Regions from separate parts of the Erwinia sp. E_sp_B01_1 genome, predicted to be linked through region 1. Evidence: predicted binding sites of a transcription regulator. Region 1 holds the regulator's gene; the other holds the start of a gene.
The links. Region 1 encodes CRP, which controls carbon source genes, mostly activating them, when cyclic AMP is high. Its sites were predicted from a motif close to ATGTGANNNNNNTCACAT; they were not measured.
Positions count from the first base shown of each region.

Region 1 (5,817 bases):
TAGAACAAGCGCTGGCTTAACAGACCGACAGGGAGCTGAGCTGCTCAGCTCCCTGGGGATTTCCCATCAGCTCAAATTTTGCATCAGATCCCTTTCCACGCCATGCCGCTCTCTCACACCTGCATTCGTACCGCCCCCTGCAGACCGGCTGTCAGGCCCTCTTTCATCTCACCGTACAGGCAGCACAGGATAAGCAGTCAGGACGATTTTCTTAACTTGCGTGAGAGCCAGCGTCCGTGGTGCGGACGTGAACTCCAGGCGAGTGAGGAGATGGTATGCATCACGCTCAGATGCCCCAGAATACGCTTCACATGCCTTTCAAGAATGGTGACCGGCCCCTGATGAAACTCCACCTGTGAATCCAGCACGTTAGCTTCAGAGCTGGGGCCATCATATTCCAGTCGCTGCTGACAGCGTTGCAGTGCCACCTCGCAGGATTGCAAATAGCGCTCTGCCAGCGAAGAGGTCAGCATGGTGTGCTCGCGCGCCAGCGTGGTCATGGCATTGATATGCTCAACGATAAACTGACTGTGCGTTACCCAGAGTTTCATATCGGAAAGATAACTGGGATCAAATCCCGGCTCCTGCATCGCCTGATTCAGCGAGTTATACAGCGCGTTGTGAGCCTGATTTACTTTTATGCGCTGGTAAGCCAGCTTCACCGGATCCTGCTCATTCCCCAGTAAAAGCTGTAACGCATCCTGATAAGTGCCCAACGCATCGTGCGCATTCTGTCGCAGCAGACCGCTTTGCCACTGTGGCCATAACCAGACCATGCCGGCAAAGGCAATCAGACAGCCCATCAACGTATCCAGCAACCGGGGCAGCAGGAAATCTGCCCCATTCAGCGAGAGGAGCTGTAAAGAGTAAACGGCGGTGACGGTAAAACCGATCATGGCAAAGCCGTAGAACTTACGGATAAACAGATAGCTGATCAGGGTGATCGCCAGCATCACCAGCAGGACGATCGATTCCGGTGCCTGAAGTCGCAGGGTTATAGCCGCAATAACCAACCCGGCAAGCGTGCCAAGCGCACGGTGCTGGATCCTTACCCGGGTGGCACTGTAGCCATTCTGACTGACGAACATCACCGTCATCAGGATCCAGTAAGGTTTTGGCAGATTAAAGAACAGCGCCAGGGAGCTGGCAAAGGTCAGCATCACGGCGAACCGGCCTGCGGTTCGCAGGGCTGCGGATTTCAACGACAGATAGCTTTTGATGGCGGGCAGCAGAGGCAGCCGGCGTTGCCGATCGGCCATTAAGTCCCGCTGATAGAGAGGGCGCTGCGTGCGCAACACCCGTCCGATACGGCTGAAATGGTAATAGCAAAAGGTCCCAACCGGATTATCCGGATTCTGACGCGAAATTTTCTCCAGCGCCTGCAACTGTTTTTCCATGGTGAAACGGTTGGGCAGCTTGTGATAGAGGATATCGTCGGCCAGTTCACGCAGCCTGGCAGCTATAGTCTGAGCATTCCAGCGAATGACCGCTTCAGCATGGCTCTGCTCAACCAGTTTTTGCACCTCCTCCGGCTGATGCAGACTGACTGAGATATGTTCCTGCAAATCCAGCGCCACCTGAAATGCCCGGGTTAGCCGTTTATGATGGTTATAACGGGTAGCTGACAGCATGTGCATTTGCTGATAGCAGGTGGTGATCAGGTCGACAGCTTTCTGCTGTCGTATCAGCAGCGGAGGCAGGGCCTTTTCAGGATCGGTAAGCCGGGTCAGCAGGGTATATTTGGCTTCGCAATAGCCCGCCAGCTCCCGGTAGAGCAGGCTGAGAGTTTCGCGCATCGGCTGCTCTTTCCACAGCCAGAACCAGAACCAGTTAAAGACTCCGTACCAGATTGTGCCCAAAATATAGAGCATCGGCGGTTCCCAGACGGGCATACGTCCGGCCAGACTCAGCGTAAAAATTGCAGCAATCAGCGAGCCTGGCAGCAAACGCCCATGCAGCGGGCTTAGCTCCCCGGTAATGCCCAGCAGCATCGCCATCGTAAAGAGAATAACCGGCAGGGGAACGGCATGGCCGCCAAGGTACTGGATCAGGAAGCTGCTGAAGGCAAACAGGCTTCCGCCGACAATCAGGCGTTTGAAAAAACGTTTATGAGGCGTATCGAGACCAGCAATATTGCAACAGGCAGGCACTAAGGAAAAGAGTAAACCTCTCTGCAAATCGCCCAGCAGCCATCCTGTAGCCACGGGTAAACAGAGCACCAGCGTCTGGCGCAGTGCGTAATTAACTTCTGGGTGATAAATGATTCGACGCCACATCACTCCGTACCAAATAAAACGGCGCAACAGTAACTGTTGCGCCGTGGATCAGAGCCGATTAGCGAGTGCCGTAGACAACGATCGTTTTACCGTGTGCCGAGATCAGGTTTTGATCTTCCAGCATTTTCAGAATACGCCCTACCGTTTCACGTGAGCAGCCAACGATCTGCCCAATTTCCTGGCGGGTGATTTTGATCTGCATGCCGTCCGGATGCGTCATGGCGTCGGGTTGCTTCGCCAGGTTCAGCAGGGTTTGCGCGATGCGACCTGTCACATCGAGGAAAGCTAAATTGCCCACTTTCTCAGAAGTCACCTGCAGACGACGCGCCATCTGTGAAGAGAGACGCATCAGAATGTCAGGGTTAACCTGAATCAGCTGACGGAATTTTTTGTAGGAGATCTCAGCCACTTCACAGGCTGTCTTCGCACGTACCCACGCGCTGCGTTCCTGACCCTCTTCGAACAGGCCAAGCTCGCCAATGAAGTCACCCTGATTGAGGTAAGAGAGGATCATCTCTTTGCCTTCTTCATCCTTGATAAGTACCGCTACTGCGCCTTTGACGATGTAGTAGAGCGTTTCCGCCTTTTCACCCTGATGAATCAGCGTGCTTTTGGAGGGATACTTATGAATATGGCAATGTGACAGGAACCATTCAAGTGTCGGGTCTGTTTGCGGTTTGCCGAGAACCATTCGCTGTTATCCTCTGTTGTAATCGTGCCTAAATACAGGGGCAGAGTTCCCTGCCAGGCGTTGAAATAGTCAAGCGTTTCCCATCAGGAAATTTATTCGGGCCTCTGTCAAAAGCCTGGCTCGTTATGTCGTCCCGTTTCGTCATGCATGTAGAGTACTGACGAATATATTACAGCTTTGTTTGTAGCACAGCTTTCAATGGGTGTCTTCTGTTGTCTCGCTTCAGCATAGTGCGAAAACTGCCGCATTGCCGTTTTTCAGGGTAAAGCGTAATCTGAGGTTAACTGAATGAATTAGAGGAACTTGTTATGCAGGCTCGGGTAAAGTGGGTAGAAGGGTTAACGTTTTTGGGAGAATCCTCATCGGGACATCAGGTGTTGATGGATGGGAATTCAGGCGATAAGGCACCAAGCCCGATGGAAATGGTGCTGATGGCCGCGGGCGGATGCAGCGCAATAGATGTGGTTTCCATCCTGCAGAAGGGCCGTCATAACGTCAGGGATTGCGAGGTTAAGCTAACTTCAGAGCGCCGTGAGGAAGCACCCCGCCTGTTTACCCATATCAATATGCACTTTATTGTCAGCGGTGCAGCGCTGGCTGATAAGGCCGTAGCGCGTGCTGTGGATCTCTCCGCTGAGAAATATTGCTCTGTTGCGCTGATGTTAGGAAAGGGCGTGGAGATCACCCACAGTTATGAAGTGATTGAATAACAGGATAAGTCACTGCATCACCGTTTTGCTGCTGCCCCGCACTGTCGGGGCATCACTCAATTTTTTCCCCTGGATCAGCCGTTTCACCAGCGGCCCCATGATCAATTCCATCGCCAGCCCCATTTTTCCACCCGGCACCACTAATGTATTGATGTGGGAGATAAAAGACCCCTGTAGCATCGACAACAGGTAGGGGAAATCAATATCCTCCAGCGCCTGGAAGTGGATCACTACAAAGCTCTCATCCAGCGAGGGAATGGCTCGCGCAGCGAAGGGGTTAGAGGTATCTACAGTGGGGACGCGCTGGAAGTTGATGTGTGTGCGCGAGAACTGTGGGGTGATGAAATTAATGTAATCTTCCATAGAGCGCACTACCGAATCCATTACCGCCTCGCGGGAGTGCCCCCGTTCACTGGTGTCGCGCACTAATTTCTGGATCCACTCCAGGTTAACGATGGGGACCACGCCGACCAGCAGGTCAACATGCTGTGAAACGTTATCGGTAGGCGTCACGACACCGCCGTGCAGGCCTTCATAAAACAAAACGTCGGTAGGTTCAGGCAGGGGTTGCCACGGCGTAAAGGTGCCCGGAACCTGGTTCCACGGCACAGCTTCATCATAAGTGTGAAGGTATTTACGCGATTTGCCGCTGCCGCTACGGCCATATTCAGCAAAGGTGTGTTCCAGTAGCGCGAAGTCATTGGCTTCGGGACCGAAATAGCTGATATGCCGGCCCATATCGCGCGCCTTACGGATGGCCATGTCCATCTCAGGACGGGTGTAGCGATGAAAGCTGTCACCTTCGACTTCTGCAGCATGCAGATTCAGCTGCTGGAAAATTTTTCTGAAAGCCAGGCTGGTGGTAGTGGTTCCCGCTCCGCTGGAACCGGTCACCGCGATGACCGGATGTTTGGCTGACATGGCATACCTCCCTGAAAAAAATCACATCGATCCAGCATTGGTACCATGTTTAACGCACAGGTGTCATCTCTGTGCATTAAACCGCCTTGTTAACCGGTCACCTGGCCACGAGGCATAATATTTACTGTTTCATGCAGTTCTGACCACACCAGCACTACTTCGCCGCTGTTTAGCAGGCGGCGAACGTCTGCAACTTTTTGTTCAAGGGTCTTTTCCTGCTCGCCATAGTCAGTGCCCTCCCGCAGCACAAAGGCTTCCAGCAGGTTATCGAGAGTTTCAGCGTCTAAATCTTTCCAGGGAATAATCACGTTAGTTGTCCAGCCAGGTTGAAAGCCATTGAGGTATACGTTGCTCAAGCCACATTTGCGGTTTCCGCAGGGTGCCGCCGACAAATCCTACGTGGCCGCCATACTCCGTCAGCTGATAAGTGACGCTGGAAGGCAGCAGGCCGGCAGCGGGTATGACCTCGCTGGTCATAAAGGGATCGTCTTTAGCATGGATGATCAGCAAAGGTTTTGCCACGCCGGGCAGTAAAGGCATCGCGCTACAGCGGCGATAATAGTCTGTTGCATCCAGAAATCCGTGCGCTCTGGCCGTAATAACGTCATCAAAATCCCGCAGTTTTTTCAACGCCCGGAGCTGCGGAAGGTCGATGGGCAGCGTTCCGGGCCAGGCGAGTAATTTACGCTCGGCATTCTGCTTGAGCAGGCTGAGGAGATAGCGCTGGTAGAAACGGGAAAATCCCTGTTCCAGCTTCAGGCTACAGGGTTCAAGCATCAGTGGGGCAGAAACCACCACTCCGGCATCAAGCAGGCAGGCATTCCCCTGTTCACCCATCAGACAGGCCAGCATATTTCCCCCAAGAGAGAAACCCACAGCAGCGGTAGGCACCGCTCCCCATTCCTCCCTTAGCCACTGAAGAAAGAAGCGGGCATCGCTGGTTTCGCCGGAGTGATAAATTCGCCGCAGCCGGTTCGGTTCGCCGCTGCACCCACGGAAATGCATCACCACGCCCAGCCAGCCCCGCGCTTTACAGACCTGCAGCAGTCCGTGCGCGTAGGGACTGTGGAAGCTTCCCTCCAGCCCGTGAAAGAGCACAACCCTGGGCTTATGTTTAGCGCCAGCGGGATCTTCACTCCAGGCCAGATCGACAAAATCCGTATCCGGAAGCGTCAGGCGCTGCCAGTGAGGTTGCAGCTCAATCCGGCGGCGAATCAGC
Region 1 covers NZ_CP142208.1:408,317-414,133, forward strand. Annotated here, with positions in the region: gene VRC33_RS01790 (aspartate aminotransferase family protein) at 1-20, shown strand, start outside; gene VRC33_RS01795 (YccS/YhfK family putative transporter) at 198-2,276, opposite strand; gene crp (cAMP-activated global transcriptional regulator CRP) at 2,335-2,967, opposite strand; gene VRC33_RS01805 (OsmC family protein) at 3,276-3,677, shown strand; gene VRC33_RS01810 (phosphoribulokinase) at 3,687-4,598, opposite strand; gene VRC33_RS01815 (YheU family protein) at 4,688-4,906, opposite strand; gene VRC33_RS01820 (hydrolase) at 4,908-5,817, opposite strand, start outside.

Region 2 (5,817 bases), 2.0 Mb from region 1:
TTGCTGAGATGAGTCAGGAACATCAGACCGACTTTGCCGGTTTTGACATCAGCTATGACAACTATCACTCCACGCACAGCGATGAGAACCGCGAGCTTTCCGAGCTGATCTATACCCGTCTGAAAGAGAATGGCTTCATCAAGAACCGCACCATTTCTCAGCTGTACGACCCGGAAAAAGGCATGTTCCTGCCGGATCGTTTTGTTAAAGGCACCTGCCCGAAATGTAAGTCGCCTGACCAGTACGGTGACAACTGTGAAGTGTGTGGCGCAACCTACAGCCCGACCGAGCTGATCAATCCTCAGTCCGTGGTATCAGGCGCCACGCCGGTAATGCGTGACTCTGAGCACTTCTTCTTCGACCTGCCTGAGTTCAGTGAAATGCTCAGGGCCTGGACCCGTTCTGGTGCGCTTCAGGAGCAGGTTGCCAATAAGATGCAGGAGTGGTTTGAATCAGGCCTGAATCAGTGGGATATCTCCCGTGATGCGCCTTACTTCGGCTTTGAAATTCCAGGTGCGCCCGGCAAATATTTCTACGTCTGGCTGGATGCGCCTATCGGTTATATGGGCTCGTTCAAGAACCTGTGCGACAAGCGTGGCGACATCAATTTCGATGATTTCTGGAAAAAAGATTCAGACGCCGACCTTTACCACTTCATTGGCAAAGACATCGTCTATTTCCACAGTCTGTTCTGGCCAGCAATGCTGGAAGGCAGCAACTTCCGTAAGCCGACCAACCTGTTCGTGCATGGTTATGTCACGGTTAACGGCGCGAAAATGTCCAAATCGCGCGGCACCTTCATCAAAGCCAGCACCTGGTTACAGCATCTGGATGCCGACAGCCTGCGCTACTACTACGCTGCCAAGCTCTCTTCGCGCATCGACGACATCGACCTGAATCTGGAAGATTTCGTACAGCGCGTGAATGCCGACATCGTTAACAAAGTGGTTAACCTCGCCTCACGTAACGCCGGGTTTATCAACAAGCGCTTCGACGGCAAACTCTCTGCTGAGCTGGCCGATCCTGCGCTGTATAAAACCTTCACCGATGCGTCAGCCAGCATTGGCGAAGCCTGGAGCAGCCGTGAGTTTGGGCGTGCGGTGCGTGAAATCATGGCGCTGGCCGATGTGGCAAACCGCTACGTTGATGAACAAGCTCCCTGGGTGGTGGCAAAACAGGAAGGCCGTGACGCCGACCTGCAGGCTATCTGCTCAATGGGCATCAACATGTTCCGCGTGCTGATGACCTGGCTGAAGCCGGTCCTGCCTTCCCTGACCGAACGCACTGAAGCGTTCCTGAATGTGGAACTGAGCTGGGATGGCATCCAACAGCCGCTGCTCGATCACCCCATCACCGCCTTCAAAGCGCTTTACAGCCGTATTGAGATGGACAAAGTGAATGCGCTGATCGAAGCTTCCAAAGAAGATGCGGCAGTCGCTAACCAGCCCGCCGCTAACGGTTCCGGCACTGATGCGGCAGCGAGTAAAACGGCTGTTGCGGGTGCAGGAAAAGATAAGGCAGCGGGCAAGCCTGCAGCTAACAGTGCAGCAGGTGATGATGCAGTGGCCGACACCATCAACTTTGATGATTTCGCCAAAGTGGATATGCGTGTGGCGCTGATCAAAACGGCGGAACTGGTCGACGGCTCTGACAAATTGCTGCGTCTGGTGCTGGATATGGGCGGTGAGACCCGTCAGATCTTCTCCGGTATCCGCGCTGCTTATCCGGACCCTTCCGTACTGGAAGGCCGTATGACAGTGGTGGTGGCTAACCTGGCTCCCCGCAAGATGCGCTTTGGCGTGTCAGAAGGCATGGTGCTTTCAGCAGGCCCTGGCGGTAAAGACCTGTTTATCCTGGGTGCCGACAGCGGCGCTCAGCCGGGTATGCAGGTCAAATAATCCTGCGTGATGCGGTGACGACTGAAAGGGGCGAAAGAGATTTCGTCCCTTTTTCACATCTGCTTGCTGCATCGGTGTGACCCGTAGCACGTTTTCTCATTTCAACGTATGATTCAGTTTCATTAAACAGGAGCTTATCATGCGCACCGCGCTGTCTGTGGGCTGGCGATACCTTCGCGCCTTTGTGATCATTTACCTCTGCCTTTATGCCGGTAACGGCCTCGCTGCCCTGCTCCCCGTGACCATTCCGGGCAGTATCATTGGCATGCTTATCCTCTTTGTTCTGCTGGCAACGCAAATCCTTCCGGTGAAGTGGGTTAAACCCGGCAGTACGCTGTTGATCCGCTATATGGGCCTGCTGTTTGTGCCGATCAGCGTGGGTATCATGAGTTATACCGACATCCTCACCGCCCAGTTTGGTCCGATTGTCGTCTCCTGTGTCCTCAGCACCTTTGTCGTCCTGATTACCGTCGGGCTGGCTTCCCATAAATTACACAGCCGTCCTCTGGTCGGGCCGGGAGCAAAAGATGAGTGATATCTGGTGGTCGCTACCGCTGACCGTGCTGGTCTTTTTTGCCGCCCGCCGGGTTGCTGCAAAAGTGAAGATCTCACTGGTTAATCCGCTGCTGCTTTCGATGGCGGTTATAATTCCCCTGCTGCTGCTGATCCAGATGCCCTATGCCCGCTATTTCCAGGGCAGTTCGGTGCTTAATCACCTGCTACAACCCTCTGTCGTGGCGCTGGCTATCCCCCTTTATGAGCAGATGAATCAAATCCGCGCCCGCTGGAAATCGATCATTGGCGTCTGCTTTATGGGCAGCATGACGGCGATGATTTCCGGCACCGCAATCGCACTGTGGATGGGCGCTACGCCACAAATCGCCGCCACTATCATGCCAAAATCCGTCACCACACCTATTGCAATGGCGGTTTCCGGGACGCTGGGGGGAATTCCAGCGATAAGCGCCATCTGCGTGCTGATTGCCGGGGTTCTGGGTGCTGTATTCGGGCATATGATTCTGAACCTGCTGAAAATTTCCGGAAAACCTTCCCGCGGATTAGCCATAGGCAACGCTTCCCATGCGCTGGGCACCGCCCGTTGTGCCGAACTGGACTATCAGGAAGGCGCTTACAGCTCGCTGGCGCTGGTGATCTGTGGAATTATCACCTCACTGCTGGCCCCTTTCCTGTTTCCGCTGCTGATGGCCTTCTGGGGATAGCCTGGCCCGGTCTGGGGTTAATTTGCGAGAGATCCCGCATTTTGTAATCAGGTTTCATAAATTGCATTGCTTGCGTGATATCAATCACATATAACCTTGCAACTGACCGCTAAAATTAGCAGCCAAATTTGCCAGAGAGGCCTGATATGCACCCAAGATTCCTTGCCGCGTTTGCCACGCTGCCGTCACCTTTGCAGACCGCCCTGCAGCCCATTATTTCTGCCGCTGACTTTCAGGCTTTCCTGACCCCGTCACAGGTTACAGAGATCAAAGCCGCAACCGGACTGGACGATCGGGAACTGGCTTTTGCCCTGCTGCCGCTGGCGGCGGCCTGCGCCGTGGCCCCGCTCTCCAACTTCAATGTGGGGGCGCTGGCAAGGGGCGAAAGCGGGCATCTCTATTTTGGTGCGAACATGGAATTTGTCGGGGCCACTATGCAGCAAACGGTGCATGCAGAGCAGAGCGCGGTGACCCACGCCTGGCTGCGTGGCGAGTCAGCGCTGGAAGCCATTACCGTGAACTACACGCCCTGTGGTCACTGCCGCCAGTTTATGAATGAGCTGAACAGCGGCACGGCACTGGCCATTCATCTGCCGGGGCGCGCGCCCTCCACGCTGGGGGATTATCTGCCGGATGCTTTTGGCCCACGCGATCTGGAGATCAAAACGCTGCTGATGGATGAAGTCGATCATGGTCTGCAAATTCAGGGGGATCCCCTTGCTCAGGCGGCACTTCAGGCGGCTAACCGTAGCCACGCGCCTTATACGCAGGCATGGAGCGGCGTGGCGTTGCAAACCGCAGAAGGCGCGATTTTTGCCGGGCGGTATGCTGAAAATGCGGCATTCAACCCCAGCCTTCCTCCCCTGCAGGCTGCCCTGAATTTACTGAGTCTTTCGGGACACGACGTGCTGAATATCCAGCGTGCCGTTCTGGCCGAAGCGCCGGAAGCCAAAGTCATTCAGCGTCAGGCCACTGTGGCTACACTTCAGGCGCTGGGCTGCACCAATATCACCACTATTCCTCTGGCCTGACCACCCGCCTTTCAGGATGCTGCTCTTCGCGGCATCCTGCGCTTTGTCCCTCAAAATTACGTAAATTTCGCACCTTTTGTTATATCCGGTTAACAAAAGCTGTACTTTCAGACCAGTTATTTTAGGATTGCCCCCACAACATTTTGATCCGAATGAGTATTGATTGCATGGAACTCGAATACGAAAGTAAACGACCGCTGTATATCCCTTATGCCGGCCCTATCTTGCTGGAATTCCCACTGTTAAATAAGGGAAGCGCTTTCTCTGTTGAGGAGCGCAACGAATTCAACCTCCGTGGCCTGCTGCCCGAAACAGTGGAAACGATCGAAGAACAGGCAAAACGTGCGTGGCGTCAGTTCCAGGATTTCAAAAACGATAACGATAAACACGTCTACCTGCGTAACATCCAGGACACCAACGAAACCCTGTTCTATCGCCTGCTGGACAACCATCTTGAAGAGATGATGCCGATCATCTACACCCCAACCGTCGGCGCAGCCTGTGAGCACTTCTCGGAAATCTATCGTCGTGCGCGTGGCGTATTCATCTCCTACCCGAACCGCGGCAACATTGAAGATATGCTGCAAAACGCCACCAAGCAGAATGTAAAAGTGATCGTCGTTACCGACGGCGAGCGCATTCTGGGTCTGGGCGACCAGGGCATCGGCGGAATGGGTATTCCTATTGGTAAGCTCTCCCTTTATACCGCCTGTGGCGGCATCAGCCCGGCTTATACCCTGCCAATCGTGCTGGATGTGGGCACCAACAATCAGCAGTTGCTCAATGACCCGCTGTACATGGGCTGGCGTCATCCGCGCATTACGGGCGAAGAGTACGATAACTTCGTCCATGAATTTATTCTGGCCGTGAAGAGCCGCTGGCCAAACGTGGTGTTGCAGTTCGAAGATTTCGCGCAAAAAAATGCCATGCCTTTACTGGAACGCTATCGCGACGAAGTCTGCTGCTTTAATGATGATATTCAGGGAACTGCGGCGGTCACGCTGGGAACGCTGATCGCCGCAAGTCGTGCGGCAGGCAGTAAGATGAGCGAGCAGAAGGTGGTGTTCCTCGGTGCCGGTTCCGCCGGTTGCGGCATCGCTGAGCAGATCATCGCGCAGATGAAGTCAGAAGGTCTGAGCGACGAAGAAGCACGCTCGCGGGTCTTTATGGTTGACCGTTTCGGCCTGCTGACTGACAAGCTGCCGAACCTGCTGAACTTCCAGAGCAAGCTGGTGCAGAAAAGCGAGAAGCTGGCAGAATGGCACACCGGCTCTGACTCGATTTCGCTGCTGGACGTGGTGCGCAATGCCCGTCCTGATATTCTGATTGGCGTTTCCGGCCAGCCGGGCCTGTTCAGCGAAGAGATCATCCGCGAGATGCATAAGCACTGCAATCGCCCTATCGTGATGCCGCTCTCTAACCCTACCTCACGCGTTGAAGCCACGCCGCAGGACATCATGGCCTGGACCGACGGCGCAGCGCTGGTAGCCACCGGTAGCCCGTTCTCGCCGGTGATGTGGAAAGAGAAAACCTACCCTATTGCCCAGTGCAATAACTCCTATATCTTCCCGGGGATCGGCCTTGGCGTCATCGCCTCTGGCGCCACCCGCGTCACGGACAGTATGCTGATGGCTGCCAGCCGCGCGCTGGCCGACTGCTCGCCACTGG
Region 2 covers NZ_CP142208.1:3,209,254-3,215,070, forward strand. Annotated here, with positions in the region: gene metG (methionine--tRNA ligase) at 1-1,898, shown strand, start outside; gene VRC33_RS15170 (CidA/LrgA family protein) at 2,038-2,433, shown strand; gene VRC33_RS15175 (CidB/LrgB family autolysis modulator) at 2,426-3,118, shown strand; gene cdd (cytidine deaminase) at 3,265-4,149, shown strand; gene VRC33_RS15185 (NAD-dependent malic enzyme) at 4,317-5,817, shown strand, end outside.
Region 2: a site for CRP is predicted at 3,191-3,208, ahead of cdd (cytidine deaminase). Genes of this name have one in related genera too.